4 regions of the Plantactinospora veratri genome follow, and region 1 is predicted to be linked to each of the others. Evidence: riboswitches for the same ligand, from Rfam matches in the RefSeq annotation. Region 1 holds a riboswitch; each other region holds the start of a gene.
What was found. Region 1 has a riboswitch for S-adenosylmethionine ahead of V1634_RS30900 (aminotransferase class V-fold PLP-dependent enzyme). Riboswitches for the same ligand answer to the same signal wherever they lie in the genome.

Region 1 (7,133 bases):
GGGAGCGCTGACCCAGTACGTGGAGAGTTCCGAGTACATCGAGCACGCCGTGCACAACAGCGGGACCCTGATCCGGCGGGCGGTCACCGCGCTGGAGGACGAGGAGCCGATCCCGGAGGAGATGTCGAACGCGGTCACCATGCTCGCCGAGGCGGTACGGCTGCTGCGCCGGGACCTCGGGCACGGCGTACGCCCGGAGGCCGCCCGGGAGCAGGCGTTGCAGGCGATCGGCAAGGCCGGTCGGGCGTACGCCGAGGGGGTCGGGTTCTCCGGCAGCGTGGTGATCGCACAGGTGCGTACCACCGGCAGTGACCTGCTCCGGGCCACCGGCATCGAACGGCTGGAGGCGAACCAGCTCGTACGCCGGGCGGCGGGCGGGCACGCCGGAGAGGCAGCCGCGGAGGCCGCCCGGCAGCCCGACATGCCGCCGTCGGACCGACGCTCCGGTGGCCCCTCGTTCGGGATGGGCCCGGCACGTTGACCGTGGCGCCGCCACTCCGCCCGGCAGCGCGCCCGCACCGGGCGCGGACCACCGGGTGCCGGGCGCGGCGCAGGTCAGCGGGGGGCCGCCAGGGCGGTGAGCAGCCGGTCGACGTGCCCGGCGGTGCTGCCCAGCCCGATGCTCGCGCGCAGCGCGGTCGGCGGCAGGTCCGGCCGCCCGCTCCGGGCGGCCGCCTCGGCGAGCAGCCGCCGGGCCAGCGGGTGCGCACAGAAGAGCCCGTCCCGCAGCCCGAGCTGCCAGCGCTGGGCGAGGTCGGCCGCGACCGCCGCCGAGTCCCGGCCGGCGACCACGAACGAGACGATGCCGACCCGGGGCGCGGCCGCGTCGAAGGTACGCAGTTCGACCACCTCCGGCAGGGCGGCGAGCCCGGACCGCAGCCGGGCGAGCAGGGCCTGCTCGTGCGCGTACAGCGCGCTGCGGTCCGCCCCGGCCAGGGCAGCGCAGACCGCGGCCAGCGCCACCGCGCCGAGCAGGTTGGGCGTGCCCGCCTCGTGCCGGGCGGGCCCCTCGACCCAGCGCACGTCATGGGTGGCCGCCCCGACCCCGAGGGTCGCACCGCCACCGGCCAGGTACGGCGGGGCGGCGTCGAGCCAGTCCGCCCGTCCGGCCAGTACGCCGATTCCGAACGGCGCGTACAGCTTGTGTCCGGAAACGGCCACGTAGTCGACTGCCAGGGCGGCGATGTCCAGTTCGGCGTGCGGGGCGAGCTGGGCGGCGTCCAGCGCGATCCGGGCGCCGTGCCGGTGGGCGACCCGGGCCAGGTCGGCGACCGGCCAGCACTCGCCGGTGACGTTGCTGGCCCCGGTCACCGCGACCAGGATCGGTGCGCCGCCGCCGCTGCCCCGGCGCAGTTCCCGCAGTGCCGCGTCGACCGCTCGCACGGCGTCGGCGACCGAGCCGGGCACCGGCAACCGGACCGTACCGGTGGGCCAGGGCAGCAGGTTCGCGTGGTGCTCGGCGGCGAAGGTCACCACCCGGGTGCCGGGCGGCAGGGCCCGGGCCAGCAGGTTGAGCGCGTCGGTGGTGTTGCGGGTGAAGACGACGTGGTCGTCCGCGCGTGACCCTAGGAAGTCGCCGACCTGCTGCCGGGCCCGCTCGTACGCCAGGGTGCTGCGCCGGGAGAGCGCTCCGGCGCCCCGGTGCACGCTGCCGTACCAGGGCAGCAGCTCGGCCACGGCGTCGGCGGCGGCCTGCGCGCACGGTGCGGTGGCGGCGTAGTCGAGGTTGATCTGTCCCGGCACTCCGAGCACCCCGAGCGGCGCTGCCGGAGTCGACGTTGCCGGTGCGGTTACGCCGGTCGGCCGGGCGGGTGCGGAAACGACACTGGTGCTCATCGGGGATACCTCCGGTGGCCAGGGACCCCGGAGCGGGTGGGGACGGGGTCCGCGCTTGCCCGGTGCGGGCGCGCACCGAGCCCGGTCATCACCCGGGGCACCCCACCGCGAACCTCGACGAGGGTTGCCGGCCAGCAAGCCGGGGCTTGACGCTGGCGCTCGTGACCTGCCAGAGAGCATAACCGGCCCGGTTGTGGTCCGGCCGGGCTGGCCGGAGGAACTACGCTGATCACATGGCCGACACCCCGCCCGGTACGGCGGCGCCCCAGCCGCCGTCGCCGACCCCGCCGTGGCCGCCCGCCCCGTCGGGGCAGTTCCCGCCCCCCGCATTCGGCCTGCCGGAGGTGGCGGCGCCCGAGCGGCGCAGCCTGGCCCGGCTGTTGACGATGATCGGGGCGATAGCGCTGATCGTCGTCTGCGCGGTGCTGATGGCCTGGGAACTGGTGTCGCCGGCCGGGGTCACGCCGCCACTGATCGGGCTGGGCGCGGCGGCGCTGCCGGTGCCGGTACTGGTCGCCTGTTTCCTCTGGCTCGACCGGTACGACCCGGAGCCGGTCAAGTATCTCGCCTTCTGCCTCGGCTGGGGTGCGGCGGTCTCCACCTTCGCCGCGCTGCGCACCAACACCTTCGCGGCCGACACCCTCCAGCTCCCCCTCCCGGTGGTCGGGGTGCTGGTCGCGCCCTTCATCGAGGAGCTGACCAAGGCGCTCGGGCCGCTTCTGCTCCTGCTCTACCAGCGCCGCAAGTGGTCCGGGATCACCGACGGCATCGTCTACTGTGGTCTGTCGGCGGTCGGCTTCGCCATGGTCGAGAACATCCTCTACTTCGGCCTGCACGGCTACGCCGAGGGCGTCGACCAGTACGGCCCGGCCACCGGTGCGCAGAACGTCTTCGGGATCTTCATCCTGCGGGTACTGATCAGCGGCTTCGCCCACCCGCTCTTCACCTCGATGACCGGCATCGGGCTCGGCATCGCCGTCCGGTCGGCCAGCCGCCCGATCCGGATCCTCGCCCCGCTCGCCGGCCTGCTGCTGGCGATGATGCTGCACGGCGCCTGGAACCTGGCAGCGACCCTCACCCAGCTCTCCGGTGAGCCGCTGATCCTGCTCTACAGCTACCTCGGGCTGATGGTGCCGATCTTCCTGGGCGTGGTCGGCCTGGCCGTCTGGGTCCGGAGCTGGGAGGGCCGGCTCACCCAGCGCCGGCTCCCCGACTACGTCTCGACGGGCTGGCTCACCCCACCCGAACTGGCCGCGCTCGGCACCCTCGGCCGGCGGCACGCGGCCCGCCGCTGGGCCCGCCGGATCGCCGGTGAGGAGGGCGCCAAGGCGATGCGCGCGCTCCAGATCTCCGCGACCCGGCTCGCCCTGCTCCGGGACGGGCTGGTGCGTGGGCTGGAGCGCCGGCCGGCGCAGCTCGCCCGCAAGCTCGACGAGGAACGCCGGCTGCTCGACGCGATCCAGGCCGCCCGCAGGGTCTTCGTCGGCCGGGATCCGCAGGCACCGGCGGGAATCTGGGACGGATCCCGCTACCACCTGTCCTTCCCGGACGGCTCCCGCCGGACCCTGCCGGCGCCGGCCGAGCCGGTGGTACCGATCCCGGTGGTCCTGGTGGCGCCCCCGCGCCCACCGGCTCCGGTCTACCCCGCCCCCGGGTACGGCCCGTACGGCGGACCGCCGGCCTCGTACCCCGGAGCACCCGGCCCGTACGGCGGACCGCCCGCACCCGGCTCCGGGCCGGTCGGACCCTGGCCGGGGCCGTACCGGCGCTGACTCCGAGCGTCAGTGGCGGCGGGCGGCCGGGCGCGTCACAGGTAGAGGCCGGTGGAGTCGGTCTCTACCCGCTGGGCGGCGACGGCGTGCACGTCGCGTTCGCGCAGCAGCACGTACTCCCGGCCGTGCAGCTCGACCTCGGACCGGTCGTCGGGGTCGAAGAGCACCCGGTCGCCGGAGACGATGGAGCGCACGTTCGGACCGACACCCACCGCGGTCGCCCAGGCCAGCCGCCGGCCCATCGAGGCGGTCGCCGGGATGACGATGCCGGCGGTCGAGCGCCGCTCGCCCTCGCCGCCGTCCGCCCGGACCAGCACCCGGTCGTGCAGCAGGCGGATGGGCAGGCCGTTGTCGTTGGTTTCCTCGGCGGTCACGACCGGAACGGTACCGCGTGCCACCTCGGGCGGGTCGCCGGTGTCACCCCCCGCCGGCCGTCCGAGCCGGCCGGTCAGGGTGCGGCTACCGTAGGAAGGCCGGTTCCGCCGTGGGAGGTGCGCTTGCGCCGTTTCGAGCAGCTACGAGCAAGGATTCGTCGCGCGTACGCGTTCGGACGTTCGTCGGACCCGTCCGGCGGGCACACCGATCCGGCGGGGGTGAGTCCGGCCGCCACGCCCGAGGCGGCGCCCGTCCCGCCGCCGGTCGGGGGCGAACCGGCCAGGGAACTGCACCCGTCGACGTCGAGCCGGGACGACGCGGACGTACCGCACGCGCTGCGGATCGCCGCCGCCTGGTCGTGGCGGCTGATCGTCATCGGCCTGGTCGCCTGGGCACTGCTGCGGCTGGTCGGCGCGGTCCGGATCGTGATCATTCCGTTGGCGATCGCGCTGCTGCTCTCCGCCCTGCTGGCCCCGCTGGTCGGGCTGCTGCTCCGGGCCCGCTTCCCCCGCTCCCTGGCCACCGCGGTGGTGCTGGTCACCGGGCTGGCCGCGGTGGTCGGCACGCTCACCCTGGTGGTCAACGAGTTCATCCAGGGCGTACCGGACCTCAGCCGCAACGCCACCAGCGGTATCCGGCAGATCCAGGAGTGGCTGAAGACCGGGCCGCTGCACCTGTCGGACAACCAGCTCAACTCGTACATCGAGCAGGGCGAGCAGTGGATCAACGAAAACACCCAGTCGTTGACCAGCGGGGCGGTCTCCACCGCCGCGACCGTCGCCGAGCTGCTCACCGGGGCGCTGCTGGTGCTCTTCGCCACCTTCTTCTTCCTCCGGGACGGCGAGAAGATCTGGCGCTTCCTCGTCCGGCTGCTCCCGGTGGCCGCCCGGTGGCGGGTCGACGACGCCGGCCGGGCCTCCTGGGCGACGCTGGTCGCGTACGTCCGGGCGACCGTACTCGTCGCGTTCATCGACGCGGTCGGGATCGGCATCTTCCTGGTCATCTTCGACATCCCGTTCGCGTTCCCGCTGGCCGCGCTGGTCTTCCTCGGCGCGTTCATCCCGATCGTCGGCGCCACCCTCTCCGGCGCGGTGGCGGTGCTGGTCGCCCTGGTCGACAGCGGCTGGGTGACCGCGCTGATCATCCTCGGCGTGGTGATCGGGGTGCAGCAGGTCGAGGGACACATCCTGCAACCGCTGATCATGGGTCGGGCGGTGGCGATCCACCCGCTCGCGGTGATCGTCGGGATCGCCGCCGGTGTCGTGCTGGCCGGCATCGTCGGCGCCCTGGTCTCGGTACCGCTGATCGCGGTGCTCAACACCGCCGTCCGTCGACTGGCGCACCGCCGCCCGCCCGCGGTGCCCCCGGACGCCGTCGTGGTCGCCGCGAAGGCACCGTAACCGCCCCGGCGCGGAGCGGCTCAGGACTTGCCGAGTCGCTCCAGCGCGCCCCGGGCGACCTCCGGCCGGGTCGTGTACCAGAACGGTGGCAGCGACTTCCGCAGGAAGGCGCCGTACCCCCGGGCGGTCTCCAGCCGGGAGTCGAGTACCGCCACCACGCCCTTGTCGCCGGTCGACCTAATCAGCCGGCCGACCCCCTGCGCCAGGCGTACGGCGGCGACCGGGACGCTCACCGAGGCGAAGCCCGAACCGCCGGACGCGTCCACCGCCGCCGCCCGGGCCGCTGCCAGTGGCTCGTCCGGGCGCGGGAACGGCAGCCGGTCGATCACGACGAGCTGGCAGGAGTCACCGGGCACGTCCACGCCCTGCCAGAGCGACATCACCCCGAAGAGGCAGCTCGCCCGCTCCTGCCGGAAGCGGCGGACCAGCAGCGGCAGCGCCTCCTCGCCCTGGAGCAGGATCGGCAGGTCGGTGCGGGCCCGGAGCAGCTCGGCAGCCTGCAACGCGGCCCGGCGCGACGAGAAGAGCCCCAGGGTACGGCCGCCGAGCGCGCCCACCAGCCCGAGCAGTTCCTCGCCGGCCGCCGCCGGCAGCCCCGAGGCGCTCGGCCGGGGCAGATGCGCGGCGACGTAGAGGATGCCCTGACGCGGGTAGTCGAACGGGGAGCCGACGTCGAGCGAGCGCCAGCCGGCGTCCGGCTGCGGCCCGTCCGCGTTCGAGGTCTCCGCCTTCGAGGTCTCCGCGCTCGCGCTGCCCGCCCTCGCGGCACCGTGCTGCTCGGTGGCGTCCGGCTGCGCCGGGCGGGACGCCCCGGCACCCGGTCGCGCCGCCTCGGGTCGTACCGTCCGCAGCGCCGCCGCGCGCGGGTGCGGCCGGGTCGGGTCGACCGCCGGATCGGCCGGTGCGGCGAGCCCGAGAGCCCGGGCCACGGTGTCGAACCGGCCGCCGAGGGCGAGCGTGGCCGAGGTGGCGACGACGGTGCGGTCCTCGTACAGGTGGGTGGCGAGGGTGCCGGCCACGGAGAGCGGCGCGACGACCAGGGCCCGCCGGCCCGCGCCGCCGCCGTCCGGCTTCTCGACCCAGGCCACGTCGTGGTCGGCCTCCTCCAGCAGCCGCTGGGCGGTCTTCGACAGGTCGTCGAGTACGGCCTTCGCCTGCTGCTTGCGGACCGGGTCGGGATCGTCGGCCTTCACGTCGCCGATCTTCTCCAGCGCGCCCCGGGTCGCCGCGTCCAGCAGCGTGCACGCCTCCCGCAGCGGCCCCGGCAGCTCGCCGGTGATCCGCCCGGCCGGCGCCTCGGCGAGTCCCACCGCCAGCGAGTCGCCGGCCGCCACCAGCGACTCGGCCAGCTCCGGGTCGAGCAGGGGCCGACTGCGCCGGGCGGCCCGGTCGATCAGCTCCGGGATCAGTTCCGCCTGCGCCGCCGAGGAGACCCGGTCCGCCAGCTCGTGCGCCTCGTCGATCACCAGCAGCTTGTGCGGCGGCACGATGTGCCGGCCGGCGAGCATGTCGACGGCGAGCAGGCTGTGGTTGGTCACCACCACATCCGCCTCGCGGGCCCGGGCCCGGGACGCCTCGGCGAAGCACTCGGTGCCGTACGGGCAGCGGCCGGCGCCGACGCACTCCCGGGCCGGCATCGAGACCAGCCGCCACGCCTGGTCGTCGACGCCCGGGTCGAGTTCGTCACGGTCACCGGTCCCGGTCTCCATCGCCCAGTCCCGGATCCGCTCGATCTGCTTGCCCAGCCGAC
Region 2 (7,133 bases), on a different contig from region 1:
GGGCAGCCGGCGCCGGAAGGTCGGTAACTCGCGGGCGGTCACCGCCGGGGCCTGCCTATTCTTGGCGACGACATGCAGACGCCACCGCCCGCCCCTGCCGTACCCGCCGCCGACCTTCCCGCGCTCCGGCGCCGGCTGCCGGAGTTGATGTTCCGCGACCAGCGCCGGATCCAGCGCCGGCTGGACGGGCTCGCCAAGATCCGTGATCTCGGGCGGCGGCAGGCGGCCACCGCCGAGATCGCCGCCGAGATCGGTACCGCGGAGGAGCGGCTCGCCCGCCGCCGGGCCGCCGTACCGGTGATCACCTATCCGGCCGGGCTGCCGGTCAGCGAGCGCAGGGACGACCTGCTCGCCGCGATCCGGGACCACCAGGTGGTGATCGTGGCCGGCGAGACCGGCTCCGGCAAGACGACCCAGTTGCCGAAGATCTGTCTGGAGCTGGGTCGGGGGGTCCGGGGGCTGATCGGGCACACCCAGCCGCGCCGGCTCGCCGCCCGTACCGTGGCGGACCGGATCGCCGACGAACTCGGCACCGAACTGGGCGGGGTGGTGGGCTACAAGGTCCGCTTCACCGACCAGGTCGGCGACGGCACCCTGGTCAAGCTGATGACCGACGGCATCCTGCTCGCCGAGCTCCAGCAGGACCGGATGCTGCGGCAGTACGACACGCTGATCATCGACGAGGCGCACGAGCGCAGCCTCAACATCGACTTCATCCTCGGCTACCTCCGGCAGCTCCTCCCCCGGCGGCCCGACCTCAAGGTGATCATCACCTCGGCGACCATCGACCCGGAACGGTTCGCCCGGCACTTCGCCGCAGGCGACGAGCCGGCGCCGGTGCTGGAGGTCTCCGGCCGGACCTATCCGGTGGAAACCCGCTACCGGCCGCTGGTCGAGCTGGCCGAGGGCGAGGACCCGGACGACGACGGGGAGACCGTACGGGACCAGATCCAGGCGATCGGCGACGCGGTGCAGGAGCTGGCCGCCGAGGGGCCCGGGGACATCCTGGTCTTCCTCAGCGGAGAACGGGAGATCCGGGACACCGCCGACGCGCTGGGCAGACTCGTGCAGAATCGCCCGGCCCTGCGGGACACCGAGATCCTGCCGCTGTACGCCCGACTCTCCACCGCCGAGCAGCACCGGGTCTTCCAGCCGCACCGGGGCCGCCGGGTCGTACTGGCCACCAACGTCGCCGAGACCTCGCTCACGGTGCCCGGCATCAAGTACGTGGTGGATCCCGGCACGGCCAGGATCTCCCGCTACAGCCATCGTCTCAAGGTGCAGCGGCTGCCGATCGAGCCGGTCTCCCAGGCGTCGGCGAACCAGCGCAAGGGGCGCTGCGGACGTACCTCTGACGGCATCTGCATCCGGCTCTACGACGAGCCGGACTTCCTGTCCCGGCCCGAGTTCACCGACCCGGAGATCCTGCGCACCAACCTCGCCTCGGTCATCCTCCAGATGACCGCGATCGGGTTGGGCGACATCGCCGCGTTCCCGTTCATCGACCCGCCGGACAAGCGCAACATCGCCGACGGGGTCAACCTGCTGCGCGAGCTGGGCGCACTGGAGGAGACCGGCGAGGAGGCCGGGCACCGGCTGACCCCGCTGGGCCGCCGGCTGGCGCAGCTTCCGGTCGACCCCCGGCTGGCCCGGATGGTGCTGGAGGGCGAGCGCAACGGCTGCGCCACCGAGGTGTCGGTGATCGCCGCCGCCCTCTCCATCCAGGACCCCCGGGAGCGGCCCGCCGACAGGCAGGCCCAGGCTGACCAGGCACACGCCCGGTTCACCGACAAGGAGTCGGACTTCGCCGCCCTGCTGAACCTCTGGCGCTATCTCCAGGAGCAGCAGCGGGCGCTCTCGTCCAGCGGTTTCCGCCGGATGTGCAAGGCCGAATACCTCAACTACCTGCGGGTCCGGGAGTGGCAGGACATCCACTCGCAGCTCCGCCAGGTGCTGCGGACCACCGGCGGCGCGGCGCCCGACGGCCGGCCGGGCCGGGGCCGGGGCGGCGGCGACTCCGCGACCGACGGCCCCGCCACGGGTACGCCGACGGCACCGGCCGGCGACGCGACCCCGGAGGACGTCGACACCGACCGGATCCACCAGTCGCTGCTCGCCGGACTGCTCTCGCACGTCGGGCTGAAGGAGACGCAGAAGAACGAGTACCTGGGCGCCCGGGGGGCCAAGTTCGCCCTCTTCCCGGGCTCGGCGCTGTTCCGCAAGCCGCCGCGCTGGGTGATGGCCGCCGAGCTGGTCGAGACGTCCCGGCTCTGGGGCCGGGTCGCCGCCCGGATCGAGCCGGAGTGGGTCGAGGCGCTGGCCCAGCACCTGGTGAAGCGGAGCTACAGCGAGCCGCACTGGGAGAAGAAGCAGGCCGCGGTGGTGGCCTTCGAGAAGGTCACCCTCTACGGCATCCCGCTGGTCAGCGGCCGGAAGGTCAACTTCGGCCGGATCGACCCGGTGCTGAGCCGGGAGCTGTTCATCCGGCACGCACTGGTGGAGGGCGACTGGCAGACCCACCACCGGTTCTTCCACGACAACCGCGCCCTGCTCGACGAGGTCGAGGAGTTGGAGCACCGGGCCCGGCGCCGGGACATCCTGGTCGACGACGAGACGCTGTACGCCTTCTACGACCAGCGGATCCCCGCCGAGGTGGTCTCCGGCCGGCACTTCGACGCCTGGTGGAAGAAGACCCGCCGGGACCGGCCCGACCTGCTCACCTTCGACCGGCAGATGCTAATCAACGAGGGACGGGGCGCCCTCGACGCGGCCGACTACCCCGACGAGTGGCACTCCGACGGGGTGGCGCTGCCGCTGACGTACCGGTTCGAGCCGGGGACGGAGACCGACGGGGTGACGGTGGACATCCCGCTGCCGATGCTCAACCAGGTCGACGCGGAGAGCTTCGACTGGCAGGTACCCGGGCTGCGCGAGGAACTCGTGGTGGCGCTGATCCGGTCGCTGCCGAAGGCCGTACGCCGCAACTTCGTCCCGGTGCCGGACTACGCCCGGGCGGTGCTGGCCTCCATCACGCCCGGCCGGGAGCCGCTGCTCGACGCGCTGACCCGGGAACTGCGCCGGATGACCGGGGTGACCGTGCCCCGGGACGCCTGGGACGTCGAGCGGCTGCCGGCGCACCTGCGCCCCACCTTCCGGGTGGTCGGCGAGGAGCGGCAGACCGTCGCCGAGGGCAAGGACCTGCCGGCGCTGCAACGGCAGCTCACCACCCAGGTACGCCGGATGGTGGCCGCCGCCGCCCCGGACGTCGAACGGTCGGGGCTGCGGGAGTGGAGCATCGGCACGCTGCCGCGCTCGATCGAGCAGGACCGGGCCGGCTACCTGGTGACCGCCTATCCGGCCCTGGTCGACGAGGGCGACACGGTCGGGGTACGGGTCTTCGAGACCGAGGCCGAGCAGGGCCGCCAGATGTGGGCCGGCACCCGGCGGCTGCTCCGGCTGACCCTCGGCTCGCCGCAGAAGTTCGTCTCCGGCCGCCTCTCCAACGAGGCGAAGCTGGCGCTGAGCCGCAACCCGCACCGCAACGTGCAGGAGCTGCTCGACGACGCCGCCGACGCGGCGGTGGACAAGCTGATCGCCGATGCCGGCGGGCCGGCCTGGGACGCCGAGGGTTTCGCCGCGCTGCGCGACCGGGTCCGGGCGGATCTGGTCGACACCACCGTCGAGGTCGTCGACCGGGTACGCCGGGTGCTCGCCGCCGCCTACGCGGTCGAGCAGCGGCTGGCCCGGACCAACAACCTGACCATGGTGGCGGCGCTGGCCGACATCCGGGCCCAGCTCTCCGGGCTGGTGCACCGCGGCTTCGTCACCGAGACCGGTTACGCCCGCCTCGCCGACCTTCCCCGCTATCTGACCGCGATCGAGCGCCGCCTCGACCGGCTGCCGCAGAACCCGCAGCGGGACCGCGACCAGCAGGCCCGGATCGCCCAGGTGCAGCAGGAGTACCGGGAGATGGTCGACGCGCTGCCGCCGGCGCGCCGGGGTGCCGACGCGGTACGGCAGATCCGCTGGATGATCGAGGAACTCCGGGTGAACGTCTTCGCCCAGGCGCTCGGTACGCCGTACCCGATCTCGGAACAGCGGATCTACCGGGCGATGGACGTCGCCGAGGCGGGCTGAGCCCCCGCACCGGCCGGGCGGCGCGGCGGGGTGGGTGGCGAGCGACACAGCCATCCCGGCCCTGACCAGTTGGAATGTCGGGGACCTGGTTGAGTAGGCTGTGCTCCGGCCATCCAGAGCGACCGAGAGACCTGGCTCGTCGACGTCGCAGCAACCCCCCACCGTGGGTGCGGGTGCTACCGCCAGGATCGATGGAGGTTCCGTAGTGCGCAGCATCCGAGCCGGGCGGGCGAGCCGGCTGCACGTCGTCTGGCACCGGTGGCGTCGACACGTCGACCTCTGCCGGACCAGCACCATGCTCTGTCGGGCCTCGGCCTGACCGCGACCGCCGGTCGGCGGCATTCCGACCATCTCGTCAGCACCCCCTGAGCGACGCCGTCCCGCACTGCCCATGACCTGACCGGTCGGGTGGTCCTTCGGCACACCGTCGCCGGATATTTCATGGAGTTTCAGCACAATGCGCATCAACTCACTCGCCACCCGCCTCCTCTCCGGGGTCGCCGCCGTCGCGCTGCTCGGTGCGGTCGCCGCCTGCGGCGGCTCGTCGTCGGGCGACACCGCCGACAACCCCTACGACCTGCTGCAACCCGGGACCCTGCGGGTCGGCACCCTGACCGACGCACCGCCGAACGTCTTCCTGAAGGACGGCAGGTTCACCGGCTTCGACAACGATCTGATGACCGCCGTCGCGGGCAAGCTCGGGCTCAGGGTGGAGTTCGTCGGCACCGAGTTCTCCGCGCTGCTCGCCCAGGTCAACAACCACAAGTTCGACGCCGGCTCGTCGTCGATCACCATCACCGAGGCGCGGCGCAAGACCGTCGACTTCAGCAACGGGTACGACTTCGGCTACTTCGGACTCGACGTGCCGGCCGGCTCGCCGATCAGGAGCTTCGCCGAGCTGAAGGGCAAGCGGGTGGTCGTGGTGCAGGGCACCGTGCAGGACGACTACGCCACCAAGGAGGGTCTCGACCCGGTCCGGGTACCCGACTACAACGGCGCGATCAACCAGCTCAAGTCGAAGACCGCCGACGCCTGGATCGCACCCGCCGAGATCGGCGAGAAGTCCGCACAGGAGAGTGGCGGCAAGATCGTGCTGGTCGAGAAGCAGCTCAGCTCGGCGCCGACCGCGTTCGCGGTGGCCAAGGGCGCCGACCCGCTGCGCGAGGCGCTGAACTCCGCACTCGACCAGGTGATCGAGGACGGCACCTGGACCCGCCTCCAGGAGCAGTACTATCCCGGGCGGCCGGTGCCGGAAAGCTTCAAGCCGGGCAGCGGCACGGTGACGTACCCGCCGGTCAAGGCCGGTCCGACGAGCCCGGCCGCCACCCCGGCGAGCTGACCCGGCCCGCACACCAGACAGTCGCCGGCCGGCCGCCCCCGGCCGGCCGGCGACTCCGGATCCGAGACAGGCGAGGCGATGGAGACCCTGGCGACGCTGTGGGAGACGTTCTTCGACTGGGAGTCGATGCGCGAGGCACTGCCCGAGATGCTCACGGTCGGGCTGCCCAACACGCTGCTGCTGGCGCTGCTCTCCGCCATCGTGGGGACGCTGCTCGGCATGCTGCTGGCGATGGCCGGGCTGGCCCGGACCCGGTGGCTGCGCTGGCCGGCGCGGATCTACACCGACGTGTTCCGGGGACTGCCGGCCGCCGTCACCATCCTGCTGATCGGGGTCGGGCTGGCACCGCTCGGGCTCGCCTGGTGGGGCCCCAACCCCTATCCGCTGGGCATCCTGGCGCTGTCGCTGATCGCGGCGGCGTACATCGGGGAGATCTTCCGGTCCGGCATCCAGAGCGTGGAGGCCAGCCAGCTGGAGGCGACCCGGGCGCTGGGACTGTCGCACGGCGCCGCCATGCGCCTGGTGATCATCCCGCAGGGCGTACGCCGGGTCCTGCCGGCCTGGGTCAACCAGCTCATCGCACTGATCAAAGACTCCAGCCTGGTCTACTTCCTCGGCCTGGTGGCCAGCCAGCGGGAACTGTTCCGGATCGGCCAGGACTATGCGGCGAACACCGGCAACGAGTCCGCGCTGCTGCTCGCCGGGCTCTTCTACCTGGTCATCACCGTGCCGCTGACCCACCTGGTCAACTGGGTCGACCGGCGGCTGCGCGACGGCCGGGCCGGTGGCCCGGAACCCGACGAGGAGGATCCGGTGGCGCTCGCCGGCGAGACCGCGCTACCGACGGGTGGAAGGGGAACCCAGCATGCCTGAGTCTGTCACTCCGACGGTGTCGGCCCGACCGGACGGGGCAGGTCCCGGATACGAGTCGGTCAGCGTCGCGACCCGCGACGTACATCTCGCGTTCGGCCGGAACCAGGTGCTGCGCGGCATCGACCTCGAGGTCGGCCGGGGCGAGACCGCCTGTGTGATCGGCCCCTCCGGCTCCGGGAAGTCCACCCTGCTCCGGGTCGTCAACCGACTGCTGGAGCCGGACCAGGGCGACGTACTGCTGGACGGTGTGAGCGTGCTCGACCAGGATCCGGACGCGCTGCGCCAGCGGATCGGCATGGTCTTCCAGCAGTTCAACCTCTTCCCGCACATGACGGTGCTGCGCAACGTCACGCTCGCGCTCCGGCAGCTCAGGAAGCTTTCCAAGGACGAGGCCACCGAACTGGCGCTGCGCCAGCTCGACCTCGTCGGGCTCCGGCACAAGGCGGACGTACGACCCGGCCGGCTCTCCGGCGGCCAGCAGCAGCGGGTGGCCATCGCCCGGGCACTGGCGATGTCGCCCCGGGTGATGCTCTTCGACGAGGCGACCTCGGCGCTCGACCCGGAACTGGTCAAGGGCGTGCTCTCGCTGATGGCGGACCTGGCCGGTCAGGGCATGACGATGCTGGTCGTCACCCACGAGATGGGCTTCGCCCGGCAGGTCGCCGACCAGGTCGTCTTCCTCGACCGCGGTCGGGTGGTCGAGGCCGGCCCGCCGGCACAGATCTTCGAGGACCCGCGCAGTGCCCGGCTCGGGCAGTTCCTCTCCCAGGTCCTCTGATCGGTC
Region 3 (7,133 bases), on a different contig from region 1:
CCCTCGGCGGCAAGCCCACCGGAAGCTCCGGTTACGACTGGTACTCGATGTTCGCCCTCAGCGGCAGCGGCACCAACCTGAACCTCACTGTCCGCAATGCCTCCGGCCGCGATCGTATCCGGTACGGCTGGGGACTGTGAGTCTGCTCCACGCCACAGCCGGTTGACCGAGCCGACGATCACGGTGAAAGGTGCCCCGGCGCCGAGCATCATGCTCGGTGCCGGGGGATTCGTCGTACCGGCACTACTCGAAGGTGCGGCCGGGTAGGGTCTCCTGCCACGGGTCTGCGGCCCGCTACAGCGCGGTGCTCGGGTAGCCGATCGCGGCGACATCCTCTGCCAGGTCGGCGACGGTGTGCCGAGGGTTCAGTGCGCTTACCACGGTGTCGGTAAGCGGCCGGTGGGCGACGACGTACTCCACTGCTGCCCGGTCCACCTCCATTTCGTAGTAGTCGCCGGCGTACTCGACGAACCGGTCGACGATGTCGTCGAGCAGGATTTCGAGCATCCCGGACCCGTCCGGTCCGCCGTCATCGTCGAACCCGTCCGGTGGTGGAAAGGTGATGCCTTCGCCAGCGTGCCAGCGGTCGTCACCAACCGACCGCCACAGCACCGCGGTGGCGACGAACCGGCCGGTCTCATCGCAGAAGGCGGGCTCCTCCACCTGGGGACGCAACACCACGGGGAGGCCGTCGAGCAGGCCCGGCCACAACTCGTGGTCCGGATCGCCGTAGGGCGACATCGCCGACTCATGATCAAAGACCCGGATGAACGCGCCGTCGGCGGTGAACACCACGGTCCACTCGTCGCCGCTGCCGCTGCTCATCAGTGCCGCCTCGTCCGTGCCCCAGGTCGAGGTATAGGCGTGGTAGGGGTGCCCCTCGTCGATGATGCGGTCGAGCACGGCCAGTGCCTTGCAGCGCTGCCGCAGCCGGTCGATGGTGGGCAGCCGGGCGGCGATGTCGTACGCGGTCACCGGGCGACCCTACATCCGGCGGCACGGCCGAGTTCTACGAGTCGCAGCGCTGGCCCGGATGGCACGCCGAGGTCGAGCAACTGGCGGCGTCACACGGTCTGGCGGTGTACCCGTTCCTGTGGTCCAGCGAGGCACAGGCGGACCTCGCCGCCACGTCACGTCGGCCAGCTCCCATCCGGGAACTGTTCGCGATGCAGGACGAGACCGTCGCGTTCCTCGCCGCCAGTGCAGACGCGGGATCGGTGCGGATCGACGTGTGATGGGGCATCGCGCCGCCCGCCGGTCCCGGCCGTCCCAGCCGGCGAACCGGTTGACCGCCCGGACGACGATGGGAAACGGATCCGTCGCAGCGATCGTCCGGGAGGTGAGCGTCGGATGCGGAACTGCCCGCCCGAGATTGCGGAGATCGTCGCGGAAACCGGCCTCGGTGAGGTGGTCGAGCGCTATCGGCTGACGGTGGCGATGGAGCTGAGTTTCGCGGTCACCTGCGGCGTGCTCGGCGGGTTCGGGCTGCTTTTCGGCGACGATGTCGGGCGGGCGATCGGCGCCGGGGCCGCTGGGCTCGGGGTGCTGTTCGCCGTACCCGCCTGGCGCAAGTCCCGCCGTCACCTGTACCTCTGCACCCGTGGCCTGCTCACCACGACCGGGACGACCACCGTGACCCGCCTGCTCAGGTGGGACGAGGTCGCGCACGTCCGGGTCTGGGTGACCCGGATCTACCAGCTCGGCCCGGCTGAGGAGTTTCCGCGCTGCGTACTGGAGCTGACCGACGGCACGACGCTCAACCTGGCCAGACCCCCCTACGCAGGCGTCGGCCGGCTCGCCGAGGCCGTCGAGCGGGCGGTGGCCGAGGTGACCTACCCGCGCCGGACCAGGGAGATCACTGAGACCGGCAGCAGCGCATTCGGCCCGATCACGGTCAGCAAGCTGGGAGTGCGCGACGGACGGCGGTTCGTCGCCTGGTCGGACGTCGCACGGGTGGAGCGGGGGCGGGTGCGGCTGCGCATCTGGAACCGCGCCGGCGAGCAGGTCGTCTCGCGGCAGGTCAGGACGATTCCGGATCTCGCCTGCCTGCTCAGGATCGCGGCCACCACACGCGGCGGGCCCGCGAACCCGGTGAAGGCGTTGCCCTGAGGCTGACGGGCGTCAGGAGCGGGTCCGGGCGCCGAGACCGGGACCAGCACGGGGCCCCGCACGTCGAGGAACTGCGGTGCCAGGGTCAGGTAGACGGCCCCGCGCTACTCGCGGTCTCGGCGACGGGTGTCGAGCCCGCTCGGGGCTGTGACGTCCGGCCAGGCCATCCGGAACTTGCGGGGAGCACCGTTGAGTCGGGAAGGGTCTCCGCCGGGCGGTGACACTGTCGCCGTCTCGACGCCGCGGGCTCCGCAGGCGCGGTAGAACCGCTGCGCCGCCGTGTTCTGCTCGAGGACCCACAGGTACATCCGTTCGGCCGTCGCGTGTTCCAGGACGGCTCGGGCTGCGTGGGCCAGCAGCGTGGTGCCGACGCCGGTCCGCTGGCGGCCGTGCACGACGTGCAGGTTGTCGATCAGGCTGCCCCAACTGGGGTCGTGGTCGAACACGACGTGGACGAAGCCGACCAGCCGGCTGTCGTCTTCGGCCACCACCGTCTGGCTGTTGGTCGGGGCGGCCAGCCGTGCCGACCAGACCGAGTGCCGGTCGGCGGCGACGTCGCCGTCGAGAAAGGAGTCGGCGTAGGCGCCACGGTAGTGCCGGCGCCAACTCTCGGCGTGCAGCCGGGCAATCTGCTCGGCGTCGTCGGCACCGGCGAGGCGCAGCCGCGGTCGCACCTGGCCGGTCGGCTTGAGGTGCTGTCCGGATGCTGTGTCCTGGTCGAAGGAAGGGATCGACGTCACCTGGACCTCCTGCTTCGCGGCTTGCTCGACGGCACTCGCGCCGAGCCTGGTCCTCACCCGGAGCACCCCGCCCGCGAACGGAGGGTTGCCGGCCAGCAAGCCGGGGCTTCGCGCTGGCGCTCATGACCTTCGCCGATGATCGTAACACCGCCTCCGTCGCGCCGGTCTGCGCCGGGTCATCCCCTCGGCGACCGTCGTTGCGGCAGAGGGGTCTACGGCCGGTCGGGAATGGCGACATATTGATCGTTTGCGATTGTTGAAGCCACGTCAGTTGCCGGATGTCGCCGCCGGCCGACCCGGAACGCTGAAGCGGAGGGCGATGGACGTCAACCGCAACGCCGTGGTCATCGAAAGGAGCGGCCATGTCCCCCGGGTCGACCCCGATCCTGTTGCTGCACGGCTCCTGGCACGGTGCCTGGTGCTGGACCGAGGTCATCGCCCACCTCCTGCCGTACGGCCGCCCGACCCTGGCGGTCGACATGGCCGGGCACGGGCTGCGCGCGCGTCGACCCGAGTGCCTGACCATGCGTCCGTTCGACCCGGATGAGCTGGCCACCGAGTTCTCGCCGGTGGCGGAGGTGGGCCTCGACCAGGCGGCCGAGCTGCTGGTTTCGCAGATCGAAACGCTGGGCCGTGGCGGCCCGGTCACGGTGGTGGCGCACAGCATGGGCGGCCCCGTCCTGACCCGGGCGGCGCAGCAGGTTCCCGAACTGGTGGCGCACGCCGTGTACCTCGCCGCCATCATGCCCGCCTCGGACAAGGCGGCCGACGGGTACTTCGCGCTGCCGGAGAACTCGGGCGCGGTGGTCCTGCCCGCCCTCCGGGGCGACCCCGCGGTGATCGGGGCGCTGCGGCTCGACCTCGCCTCGGACGACCCCGCCTACCGCCAGCTGCTTCGCGACGCGTTCTACGCGGACGTCGACCCGGTCGTCGCCGATGCCGCGCTGGGCCTGCTCACCCCGGACGCCCCGGTCAGCATGATGCGCGGCACCACCCGGCTGACCCGGGACGGTTGGGGCTCCCTCCCCCGCACCTACGTCGTCTGCGCCCGGGACATGGCGATCCGCCCTGCCCTCCAGCGGGTACTCGTCGCGGAGGCCGACGCCGCCTTCCCGGAGAATCCGACCTCCGTCGTGACGCTGGAGTCCGCACACGCGCCGTTCCTGTCCAGACCAGGCGAGGTGGCCGAGATCGTCGGCAGACGGGGCTGAGCCAGCTCTTCCGGTCGGAAACGAGCAACCGCGCGGCTCGGACATCGATACCATCCTCTGCGAACACGCGACCGGCTCCCGCCGGGGCGTCGATCCGACCGACGACCCCCTGAGTCGTGGATAACCGCTCGCCCGGCCACGGCTGCGATGCGAAGATCGCGCAATGTCGGCATCCCGCGCTGAGCTGCTGCGATGGCAGTTCGACCTGACCTGGTCGCTGTTCGAGTACCACCTGGAGCGGCTGGAGCCCGCCCACCTGCTCTGGGAGCCGGCCGCGCTCTCCTGGACGGTACGCCCGGACGACGCCGGCCGATGGCTGCCGGACTGGTCGGACACCGAGCCGGATCCGGTCCCGGTTCCCACCGTCGGCTGGCTCAGTTGGCACCTCGGCTGGTGGTGGAGCGCGGCCGTCGACCACGCCGGGGGACGCACCCCGCCGGACCGTACCGAGGTGCACTGGCCCGGCGACCTCGCGGCGACCATCGCCTGGCTGCGTACCCTCCGCACCGAGTGGCTGTCGGTGCTCGACGGGCTCACCGAGGCAGACCTCGACGAGACCGCCCCGTTCCCGTGGCAGGGCGACCCGGCGCACACCGTCGCGCACATGGTCGCCTGGGTCAACGCGGAGCTGATGAAGAACGTCGCCGAACTCGGCCAGCTCCGGCTGCTGCACGAGGCTCGTGCGACGCCCTGAGCCTCCGCGAGGAACACCGTCCACTGTGGCCGAGCGGATCGCCGCTGGCGACCGCCCGCCGGGGGGACCGTCTCAGCGCAGCGCCACCGGATAGCGGAGAATCGTCCTCAGCCTCGCCGCGGCCGTCCGGGCCGGGTTGGACAGGTAGATCTCGTGGTGGTGCCCCGAGATCCGGTACCCGGACTCGTCGAGGAAGGCCATCAGCCGGTCGCGGGTCGGGCGCTCCTCGCCGTACGGCCCGATGTGCAACAGTTGCGCGCTCCTCCCCTCCGTCAACCGGCGCAGCTCGACCCGGTCCACCGGTACCCCGGGCTTCTTCCGGGTCGTCTCCGCGACCAGATCCGCGACCAGATCCGGCTGCGCCGCCTGCGACGGCTGGAGGATCAGCATCGTCCAGTTCCAGGTCGACCGGTCCTGGCCGGTCGGGTCCCACTCCGCCGACCCCCACCACAGCCCCTCCAGTGGCGCGACGGAGTAGTCCAGCACGTCGGCCCGGCGCAGCCGGGAGCGCAGCCCGTACGCGACCGTGTACAGCGCCCGCACCGCCTGCTGGTACCCGGCCCCGTCCGGGTCTCCGACACCGTCGATCGCCAGGTACGGCAACTCCGGTACCTCCACCAGTGCCGGGGCGGTACCCGCCGCGTACAACTGGAAGTGGACCTTCTTCAGATCGGTCCTCGTCGGCGTGGTGGTCATCTCAGCTCGGCTCCTCGTCCTCGATCGGCACGACCACCCGGGTCACCAGTTGAGCCGGCTCGGTCGTCACCGGGTCGGCCAGGTACGCCTCCCGCACCTGGCCGCACGGGCGCAGCCCGCGCTCGTGGATCCAGGCGAAGACCGCCTGGTACGTCAACGTCAGGTGTTCGTACGGTCCGACGTGCACCGCCGCCGCCACCGGACCCGGCGGCAGCTCCTCGACGGCCGTCCCGGCCACGACGTCGGCGGGTACCTCGCTCTGCACCCCCACCGCGACCCGGAGCTGGCTGCCCAGGTCGACCGGGAACAGGCCCCAGACCGGCGGTCTCCAGTCGAGTCCCGACATCCCGGCCAGCAGTGGGCCGATCTCGCCGCCGAGGGTCGCGCCGATTTCCTCCGGTGCGCAGACCGCGCGGCGGACCAGCAGCCGGCGGGCGGGCTCGCGGGCCAGGGTCACCTCGTGCCGGAGCAGCCCGTCGGTGAGCAGGTCGCCGGTGAGCAGCCGGTCCAGGAGTTGCCAGCTGCGTTGCTGTGCGGCGATCCGCTCGGCCAGCCGGCTCCGTTCGGTACGCAACACGGCGGCCCGCGTGTCGTCGTCGCCGGTGAGCACCTGGGTGATCGCCGCGAGCGGGACGTCCAGACCCCGGAGCAGGGCGATCGCCATCGCGTCCCGCACCTGGCTCCGCCGGTAGTAGCGGTAGCCGGTGGCCGGGTCGACGCTCGCCGGCCGCAGCAGACCCACCTCGTCGTAGTGCCGCAACTGCTTGACGCTGAGTCGGCACAGCCGGGCGAACGCGCCGATCGGCAGGAGTTCCCTGGTCACCGCCCTATCCTGGACCCTCCCACCGAGGGAGGGTCCAGCCGGCACCGGCGCGGGCGGGTGACCGGGTACGCCCGGGTGGTCAGCGGTCGGTCAGGCGTTGGAAGAGGATGTGGTCCTGCCACTTCCCCGCGATCTCGACGTGTTCCCGGGCGACGCCGATCCGGTCGAACCCGTTGCGCCCGAGTACCCGCTGTGACCCGGTGTTGTGCAGCAGGGTGCCGGCCATCACCTGGTGCAGGTCCAGTTCCCCGAAGGCGACGTCGAGGATCAGGCCCACCGCCCGGGTCGCGACGCCGCGCCCGTTGACCGACTCGGCGACCCAGTAGCCGAGGTTCGCCGACTGCGCCGGCCCGCGCAGGATCGCCGACAGCGTGACGGTGCCGCAGATCTGCCCGTCGAGTTCGATCACGCAGCCGTAGCCGGTGCCGTTCTCCCGTTCCAGGGTCGCCTGCCGGAGCCGGGCACGCTGCCCGGCGGGGGTGAAGAAGCTCTCCGGGCGTACGGGTTCCCAGGGTGCCAGGAATTCCCGGTTGGCCACGTACGCCTCGGCGAGCGCGTCCGCGTCGTCCACACCCGCGGGTCGGATTCGGATCATGGGCCGATTCTTCCAGCCAGCCCTGTCCGACAGGTGTGCTGGACCGGTGGCAGGCAAGGTGGTACCCGCCGTCCACAACCTCACGGGCGGGCAGGTTCCGTCGTGTCGGTCACCACCGGGCGCACACCCGCCGGGGCCGCCTTGCCTGCCCTGGTTAACCTGGCGGGGTGTTGAAGGCCCGCAGGGTGAGCGCGTGGCGCAGCCGCTACGAGATCAGCGTCCGGGACCGGGTCGTGACGACCTGGGACGACGCCTTCTGGCGCAG
Region 4 (7,133 bases), on a different contig from region 1:
CGGGAACGCGAGGCCGTCGCCCGGGACGTCCGCGAGTTCGTGGCGCTGCTGCGCGCCCGCGACCTGCTCCGGTCGGCCGAGCCGTCCGGACCGGCCGGGGAGGGGGGCCACCGGTGACCGGGAGCGGCTTCGCGGACGGGGTACGGGCGGCCCTCGCCGCCGGCGGCCTGGCCCGGGTACCGGTCACCGGCCCCGGCATGGTGCCGGTGCTCTCCGACGGCACCGTCGTGGTCGAGCCGGTCGAGTTCGACCAGATCTGCCCGGGCGAGGTGGTCGCGTACCAGCACGGTGACGGGATCGTGGTGCACCGGGTGGTGGCCCGGCTGCCGGAGCACCTGCTGACGGCCGGTGACAACCTGCCGCTGTACGACCCGCCGGTGCCCCGGGCGGCACTGCTCGGGCGGGTACCGCAGGTCCCGGCCCGTGCCCCGGGTGCCCCGGCCGTCGGCGGGCCGCCCCTGCCGCTGCCGGACGGCGTCACGCTCTGGCTGGTCGGCGCGGCGGCCCGGGCCGTACCGGAGACCGACCACCAGCTTCCGCCGCCGGGCAGCCGCCGCGCACATGCCCTGGTCCGGGTACGCCACCTCGCCGCCGGCTCCGCCCTGCCGGACCGGGTACGCCGAGCCCTGGACGCTCTCGACGCGCTGGGCGGGGTGACCGTCGGCATCTCCCCGGCGGCGGTACGCCCGGTGGACGACCTGCGCACCGCCCTGGCCGGCCGGAGCCGCCCGGCCCGACCGGCACAGCGGCTCGACATCGTGCTCGGCTGCCGCTTCGGCTCACCGGCCCTGCCCGGCGGCCGGGGCGGCGTCGCACCGGTGGACGGACCCGACGACGCCCAGCCGGTCATCGCCCCGGGCGACGTCGACCACCACCTGCGGACCGGCCCGCCACTGTCCGAGACCGGCCCGGTGAGCGCGATCCGGACCATTCTCGCCACGCTCGGCGTACCCCCGCTGCCGGGATTCCCGCAGCCGGCGCTCGACGGTGCGCCATGACCCCGGCGATCGCCGCGACGGACCTGGTCAAGGCGTATCCCGGCGCCGCCGCCCCGGCGGTCGACGGGCTGACCTTCGACATTCCGCCCGGCCAGGCGGTCGGGCTGCTCGGCCCGGCCGGCGCCGGCAAGACCACCCTGCTCAAACTGGTCTGCGGGGCCTGCCCGGCCAGCTCCGGGCGGCTCCTGGTGCACGGCCGCCAGCCCGACGGCGGGGCGAAGCGGGACGTGGCGGTGGTGCACCAGTCCGGGCCGTTCGACCTGACCCTGTCGGTCCGGGACAACCTGCGGGTCGCCGCCGCGTTCCGGGGCCTGCCCTGGCGTCGCGCCCGTTCCCGGGCCGAGGAACTGCTCGGCGCCTTCGAACTGGCCGGCACCGAGGACCGGCCCGCGCAGACCCTCTCCGCCGGACAGCGACGCCGGCTCCAACTGGTGCGGGCGCTGCTCCGGGTGCCGAGGATCCTGCTGCTGGACGAGCCGTCGGCCGGGCTGGACGTCGAGGGCCGGCGACGGGTCTGGGCCGCGCTGAACGAACTGCGCCGGCAGCACGAGCTGACCATCGTGCTGACCAGCCACTACCTCGACGAGGTGGAGCGCAACACCGAGCGGGTGCTGGTGCTGCGGCACGGGCGGCTGATCCGGGACGGCAGCCCGGCGGACCTGCGCGACGAACGAGGCGAGGCGCGGGCGGTGCTGCGGAGCGGATCGGTGGACGGCTGGCCGGCGATCGCCGCCGGTGCGCTGCGGCTGGGGCTGGCCGCCGCCCGCAGCGGCAACGAGATCGTACTGACCGGACCGGACCTCCGGCGGCGGCTGCCCCGGCTGCTGGCCGAACTGGCCGACCAGCGGATCCCGGTCGACAGCGTGGAGCTGGCGACCGCCTCGCTGGAGGAGGCCTTCGTGGCCCTGACCCGATCGGAGGTGACCACCCGGTGAGCCTGACCGGCCTGGCCGACGACGACACCGCCGCGCCGCCCTGGCACGGCTCCGGACTCACCGCGACGCTGCGGCGGGAGTGGCTGCTGCTCACCCGCGACCGGGGCGACCTGCTGCTCGCGGTGGTGCCGAGCGCCGTCTACATCGCACTCTTCGCCACCTCGCTCGCCGACCTGATCGGTACGGTGACCTACCGGGGCCGGACGGTCGGCTATCCCGACTTCGTCATCCCGGCGCTGATGTTCTCCGCGCTGCTCTCCGCCGCCACCACCTCGGGTACCGCGCTGGTGCGGGAACGGGCGCACGGGATGGCGCTGGAGCTGTGGTCGTACCCGCTGACCCGGTGGCAGTACGTCGCCGGCAAGCTGCTCGCCGGCTCCGCCCTGGTCTCCGCGCAGACGGTCGCCGCGCTGGCGGCCTCGGCGGCGCTGTTCCGGGTTCGCTGGCCGGCGGACCGCTGGGCCGCGCTGCTCTGTGTGGCGCTGCTCGCCGCGCTGGCCTTCAACGCGCTCTGCCTGCTGCTCGCCACCGTGGTCCGGGACGCGCAGCGGTTCACCGTGCTGGTGAACGTACTCGTGCCGCTGCTGCTCTTCGCCAGCCCGTCGTTCTATCCGATCGAGAACCTCGGTACGGTGCCGCGGATCCTCGCCGTCGTCAACCCGGTCAGCCATGGCGTCACCGCGCTCCGGGAGGCGCTGCTGCGCGGGTTCGCGGAGGTCTGGCCGCATTGCCTGCTGCTCGGGGTGGTCGCCGTCGTCGCGGTGGCCGGGGTGGGCCGGGCCCTGGTGCGGCAGTCCCGGTCGCTCTGAGCCGGCCCGGCCCGACACGGCCCGCGGAGCGTCCGGTCGGCAGGTGCCTGTGGCGCCGCTCGCGGAAACCCGGGTCAGACCTTCTGGTCGCGGCTGGCCAGCCCGGCCGGGGCGGCGGCCAGGGCGGCCTGGATCGCCTCGACCAGGGCGAGCGCCGACTCCTCGGTCAGCTCGACCGCGACCCGCGCCCCCGGGCCGGCGGCCGGGTTCAGAAAGTCGATGTTGAGGGTGTGTGCGTACGGCGCGTGCGTCGGATGGTCCACGTAGACGCAGGTGTGGCTGACCGGGAACCAGCCGCCGGCACCCTTGCCGCTGCCGTCGACCTCGCGCTTCACCGTGACGTACGTGCACATGCCGGCCTCCTCGGGCTCGGGACGGACGGGATTCGTCCCGGTCAGGCGTTCAGGTGGCGGTCGAAGAAGTCCCGGACCCGTTGCCACCCCTGGGTGGCGGCCAGCGGCCGGTAGCTGGGCCGGTCGACGGCGAAGAAGCCGTGCCCGGCATCGGCGAAGGTGTGGAACTCGTGCGGCTTGCCGAGCCGGGTCAGCTCCCGGGACAGCTCGTCCATCTGGGCCGGTGCGGGGTACCGGTCCTCGGCGCCGAAGAGCCCGAGCAGCGGGCAGGAGAGCCTGCCTGCCTGGTCGAACAGCGGCCGCACCGCCAGCGGGAAGTCGTCCGGCGGGTCGCCGACCACGAACGCGCCGTAGCAGTCGACGGCGGCGTCCAGCGGCAGCCGGGTGGCGGCCAGGAACGCCTGCCGGCCACCGGAGCAGTACCCGATGACCCCGACCCTGCCGTTCGAGGCCGGTAGCCCGCGCAGGTGCTCGGCGGCGCCGCCGACGTCGCCGACGAGCCGGTCGTCGGGTACGCCGCCGGCGGCCCGCGCCGCCGCCGCCGCGTCGTCGGGGCTGGCGCCGGGTGCCTCCCGGGAGTACAGGTTGGGGCAGATCGCCGCGTACCCGTAGCTGGCCAGCCGACGGGTGATCTCCTTGGTCGCCTCGTCGTAGCCGGGCATGTGGTGGATCACCACCACCCCGCCGTGCGGCCTGGCGTCGAGAGGTTGGGCCAGGTACGCCTCGATCTCGTCGCCGCCCGCCCCGGCGATCCGGACCGTTCCGGCCCGCATCGCGTCTCCGGCCCGCATCGCGTCTCCGGCCCGCATCGCGTCCCGCACCGTCACGCTCCCGTCCTGCACCGCCGTGCTCCCGTCCCGCCCGGCCGGACGGTGGCCGTACCCGAGTTCTCGTCAGCCCGGGGTAACTATTTCAGCCGGCGCTCGACGGCGGTCCGGTGGTCCGGCGTGGGGATCTTCCTCACACCGCGAACAGACCCGGGACAGCGGCTGGCGGTGCCCGTAGACTGTCGGCACAACTTCATACCTCATCCAGAGGGGCTGAGGGATACGGCCCGACGACGCCCCGGCAACCACTCCACGGCGGAGCAGGTGCCAAATCCGTCCCCGCCGCGCGGTGCGGCGCCAGGGAAAGATGAGAGGACGGCTATCGCCATGACGTCGATCATCGACGCGACCCCCAGCCAGACCAGCCCGGTGGCCCCCAATCCCGCCCGCGTTCTCGTCTGTCGCGGCTGCGGCACCGAATATCCGCTGATCGCGCAGCACGCCTGTTACGAGTGTTTCGGCCCGCTGGAGGTCGGCTACGACGCCGCGACCCTGGCCCGGGTCACCCGGGCCGACATCGAGGCCGGCCCGGACAACCTCTGGCGGTACGCCGCGCTGCTGCCGACCGGCCAGGACCCGACCACCCGGGTCACCCTCGACCCGGGGCTGACCCCGCTGGTCCCGGCCGCCGGCCTCGCCGCCGAACTGGGCATCCGGGCGCCGCTCTGGGTCAAGGACGACAGCGCCAATCCCACCCACTCGTTCAAGGACCGGGTGGTGTCGGTGGCGCTGACCGCCGCCCGTGGCCTCGGCTTCACCCGGTTCGCCTGCGCCTCGACCGGCAACCTGGCGAACTCGGTCGCCGCGCACGCGGCCCGGGCCGGGGTGCCGTCGATCGTCTTCATCCCTGGTGACCTGGAGCAGGGCAAGGTGGTGACCACCGCCGTCTACGGCGGCGACGTGGTCGCGATCGACGGCTCGTACGACGACGTCAACCGGCTCTGCGGCGAGCTGGTCGAGACCGACGAGTTCGCCGACACCGCGTTCGTGAACGTGAACGTCCGGCCGTACTACGCCGAGGGCTCCAAGACGCTGGGCTACGAGGTGGCCGAGCAGTTGGGGTGGCGGATTCCCGAGCAGGTGGTCATCCCGATGGCCAGTGGCGAGCTGCTCACCAAGATTGACAAGGCGTTCAGCGAGCTGGTCGAGATCGGACTGGTCGAGGCGCCGGCGAACGGCTGGAAGGTCTTCGGCGCCCAGTCGGCCGGCTGCAACCCGATCGCGGTCGCGCTGCACGGCGACACCGACGTGATCACCCCGGTCCGGCCGACCGGGATCGCCAAGTCGCTCAACATCGGCGACCCGGCCGCCGGGTTCTACGCCCTGGAGGCGGTGCGCCGTACCGGTGGCTGGATGGACTACGCCGACGACGACGAGATCCGCGCCGCCATCCGGCAGTTGGCCCGGACCACCGGCGTCTTCGCCGAGACGGCCGGCGGGGTGACCGTGGCCGTACTCGGCAAGCTGGTGGCGAGCGGCCGGCTGGACCCGGATGCCGAGACGGTCGTCTACAACACCGGCGAGGGTCTCAAGACCCTGGACGCGGTGGCGGCACAGGTCGGTCCGACGTACCGGGTCAAGCCGTCGCTGCGGGCGGCCCGCGACGCGGGTCTGCTCGGCTGAATTTTCCGGAAGAATTTTTTGGATCTGCCCGAACCGTGCCCGGGCAGATGCACGTGCAACTTGCAGGTGGAATCGTTCGGTTCCATCGGCGGAGACCCGGACCCGGCGGTACGGATGCGGTGCGTAGCTGCTGTTTTGCCGCCCGTAACGAAAACACGCGGAAGGGGACTTGACGACTGCATCTGCACGTCGCAAGATGCTCCGTGCGGGAGGACGCACCGCCGTAGACTTTCAAAGCTCTTACGACCCAGCGCCGGAGGCGTTGTGCGGGCGTCCTCCCGACCAAACTCTCTCGCCCGGTCGGGCCGACGTCGTCGCCCGCCCTTCGGCTCAACGCGAATCCGCCGATCCGGGTGACGGTTCCTCGATATTCGGTCGCGCCCCTTTCGTGTAAGCGGCACTCTGCAGAGCATGGATACCGTGGTCACCCCACTGGATGTCGCCGACGTCGCCGCCACCGAGCGGGCGTACGAGATCGAGTCCTCCGCGCGCACCGTCGACCAGCCCGACGTGCCGACGCTGTCCCGGCAGCGCTTCTTCGCCGCGCTCCGGCGACCGTGGCCGGGTGACGAGGACCGGCACGCGCTGGGTTATCTCGACGGGGTGGCCGTCGGCTACCTGGCAGTCTCGCTGCCCCAGCGGGAGAACCTGGAGAACGCCGGGCTGGTGCTCGCCGTCCACCCGGAGTACCGCCGCCGGGGCGTCGGCCGGGCGCTCTACGAGCAGGCGGTGCGGCTGGTCCGCCAGGAGGGCCGCAAGCGGATCATCGGCGAGGTGGCGAACATGAGCCCCGAGGCCGCGCCGACGACACCGGGCGACGCCTTCGCCGCCGCGATGGGTGCCAAACCGGCGCTGGCCGACATACGCCGCCGGCTCGACCTGACCACACTCGACGAGACCGAACTCGACCGGCTGCTGACCGAGGGACTGGCCCGGGCCGAGGGCTACTCGATCGTGCGTTGGCGCGGCGCCACCCCCGACGAGTACGCCGAGGACGTCGCCTACCTCGACAGCCGCCTGATCAGCGACGCGCCGCTCGGCGACCTGACCTGGGAGGCGGCCCGGCCGGACGTGGGCCGGCTGCGCGAGATGGAGGAGGCGTACCACGAGCGCGGCCAGTACTGGTACAACAGCGGTGCCCGGCACGACGCCACCGGCCGGTTGGTGGCCTGGACCGGGATCGGCATGAACACCAGCTGCGACTGGCACGCCTTCCAGCAGATCACCCTGGTCGAGCCGGCGCACCGGGGACACCGCCTGGGCACCGTGATCAAGGTCGACAACCTGCGGCACATCCGGGAGCACGAGCCGGCGCTGCGGGTCGTCGACACCTACAACGCGGCGTCGAACGACTACATGATCTCGATCAACGAGGCGCTGGGCTTCCGGGCGGTCGCCGGGCTCAACACCTGGCAGGTAACCCTCTGACCAGCGGCGCCCGCCCCGGGTGCGGAGGCTGGGACCGGCCGGGCCGGTGCGGCATGATGGCGGGATGACGGAGACCCCGCACCCCTTCTTCGCCCGGCACACCGACACCCTGGAACGGGCGCTCACCGCGATCACCGAACGCTCCTACTGGTCCGCGTAC

Region 2: it holds a riboswitch for S-adenosylmethionine, as region 1 does, so the genes downstream of both, V1634_RS32715 (ABC transporter substrate-binding protein) here and V1634_RS30900 (aminotransferase class V-fold PLP-dependent enzyme) in region 1, are expected to answer to the same signal.
Region 3: it holds a riboswitch for S-adenosylmethionine, as region 1 does, so the genes downstream of both, V1634_RS13650 (GNAT family N-acetyltransferase) here and V1634_RS30900 (aminotransferase class V-fold PLP-dependent enzyme) in region 1, are expected to answer to the same signal.
Region 4: it holds a riboswitch for S-adenosylmethionine, as region 1 does, so the genes downstream of both, thrC (threonine synthase) here and V1634_RS30900 (aminotransferase class V-fold PLP-dependent enzyme) in region 1, are expected to answer to the same signal.

Annotation. Positions count from the first base shown of each region.
Region 1 is NZ_JAZGQL010000033.1:9,606-16,738, forward strand. Features, by position in the region: gene V1634_RS30895 (FUSC family protein) at 1-481, shown strand, start outside; gene V1634_RS30900 (aminotransferase class V-fold PLP-dependent enzyme) at 556-1,836, opposite strand; SAM riboswitch class IV at 1,883-2,003, opposite strand; gene V1634_RS30905 (PrsW family intramembrane metalloprotease) at 2,070-3,608, shown strand; gene V1634_RS30910 (GroES family chaperonin) at 3,644-3,982, opposite strand; gene V1634_RS30915 (AI-2E family transporter) at 4,106-5,383, shown strand; gene V1634_RS30920 (ATP-dependent DNA helicase) at 5,404-7,133, opposite strand, start outside.
Region 2 is NZ_JAZGQL010000036.1:42,240-49,372, forward strand. Features, by position in the region: gene V1634_RS32705 (histidine phosphatase family protein) at 1-27, shown strand, start outside; gene hrpA (ATP-dependent RNA helicase HrpA) at 73-4,137, shown strand; SAM riboswitch class I at 4,244-4,335, shown strand; gene V1634_RS32715 (ABC transporter substrate-binding protein) at 4,595-5,476, shown strand; gene V1634_RS32720 (amino acid ABC transporter permease) at 5,555-6,349, shown strand; gene V1634_RS32725 (amino acid ABC transporter ATP-binding protein) at 6,342-7,127, shown strand.
Region 3 is NZ_JAZGQL010000008.1:317,252-324,384, forward strand. Features, by position in the region: gene V1634_RS13630 (glycoside hydrolase family 5 protein) at 1-140, shown strand, start outside; gene V1634_RS13635 (hypothetical protein) at 295-975, opposite strand; gene V1634_RS13640 (DUF2625 family protein) at 909-1,235, shown strand; gene V1634_RS13645 (DUF6585 family protein) at 1,351-2,109, shown strand; gene V1634_RS13650 (GNAT family N-acetyltransferase) at 2,214-2,849, opposite strand; SAM riboswitch class IV at 2,862-2,977, opposite strand; gene V1634_RS13655 (alpha/beta fold hydrolase) at 3,212-4,060, shown strand; gene V1634_RS13660 (DinB family protein) at 4,224-4,754, shown strand; gene V1634_RS13665 (GyrI-like domain-containing protein) at 4,827-5,450, opposite strand; gene V1634_RS13670 (MerR family transcriptional regulator) at 5,452-6,273, opposite strand; gene V1634_RS13675 (GNAT family N-acetyltransferase) at 6,353-6,868, opposite strand; gene V1634_RS13680 (LURP-one-related/scramblase family protein) at 7,036-7,133, shown strand, end outside.
Region 4 is NZ_JAZGQL010000001.1:480,846-487,978, reverse strand. Features, by position in the region: gene V1634_RS02205 (PqqD family peptide modification chaperone) at 1-117, shown strand, start outside; gene V1634_RS02200 (S24/S26 family peptidase) at 114-998, shown strand; gene V1634_RS02195 (ABC transporter ATP-binding protein) at 995-1,933, shown strand; gene V1634_RS02190 (ABC transporter permease) at 1,930-2,742, shown strand; gene V1634_RS02185 (DUF6295 family protein) at 2,817-3,095, opposite strand; gene V1634_RS02180 (dienelactone hydrolase family protein) at 3,137-3,937, opposite strand; SAM riboswitch class I at 4,120-4,236, shown strand; gene thrC (threonine synthase) at 4,250-5,545, shown strand; gene V1634_RS02170 (GNAT family N-acetyltransferase) at 5,957-6,973, shown strand; gene paaN (phenylacetic acid degradation protein PaaN) at 7,038-7,133, shown strand, end outside.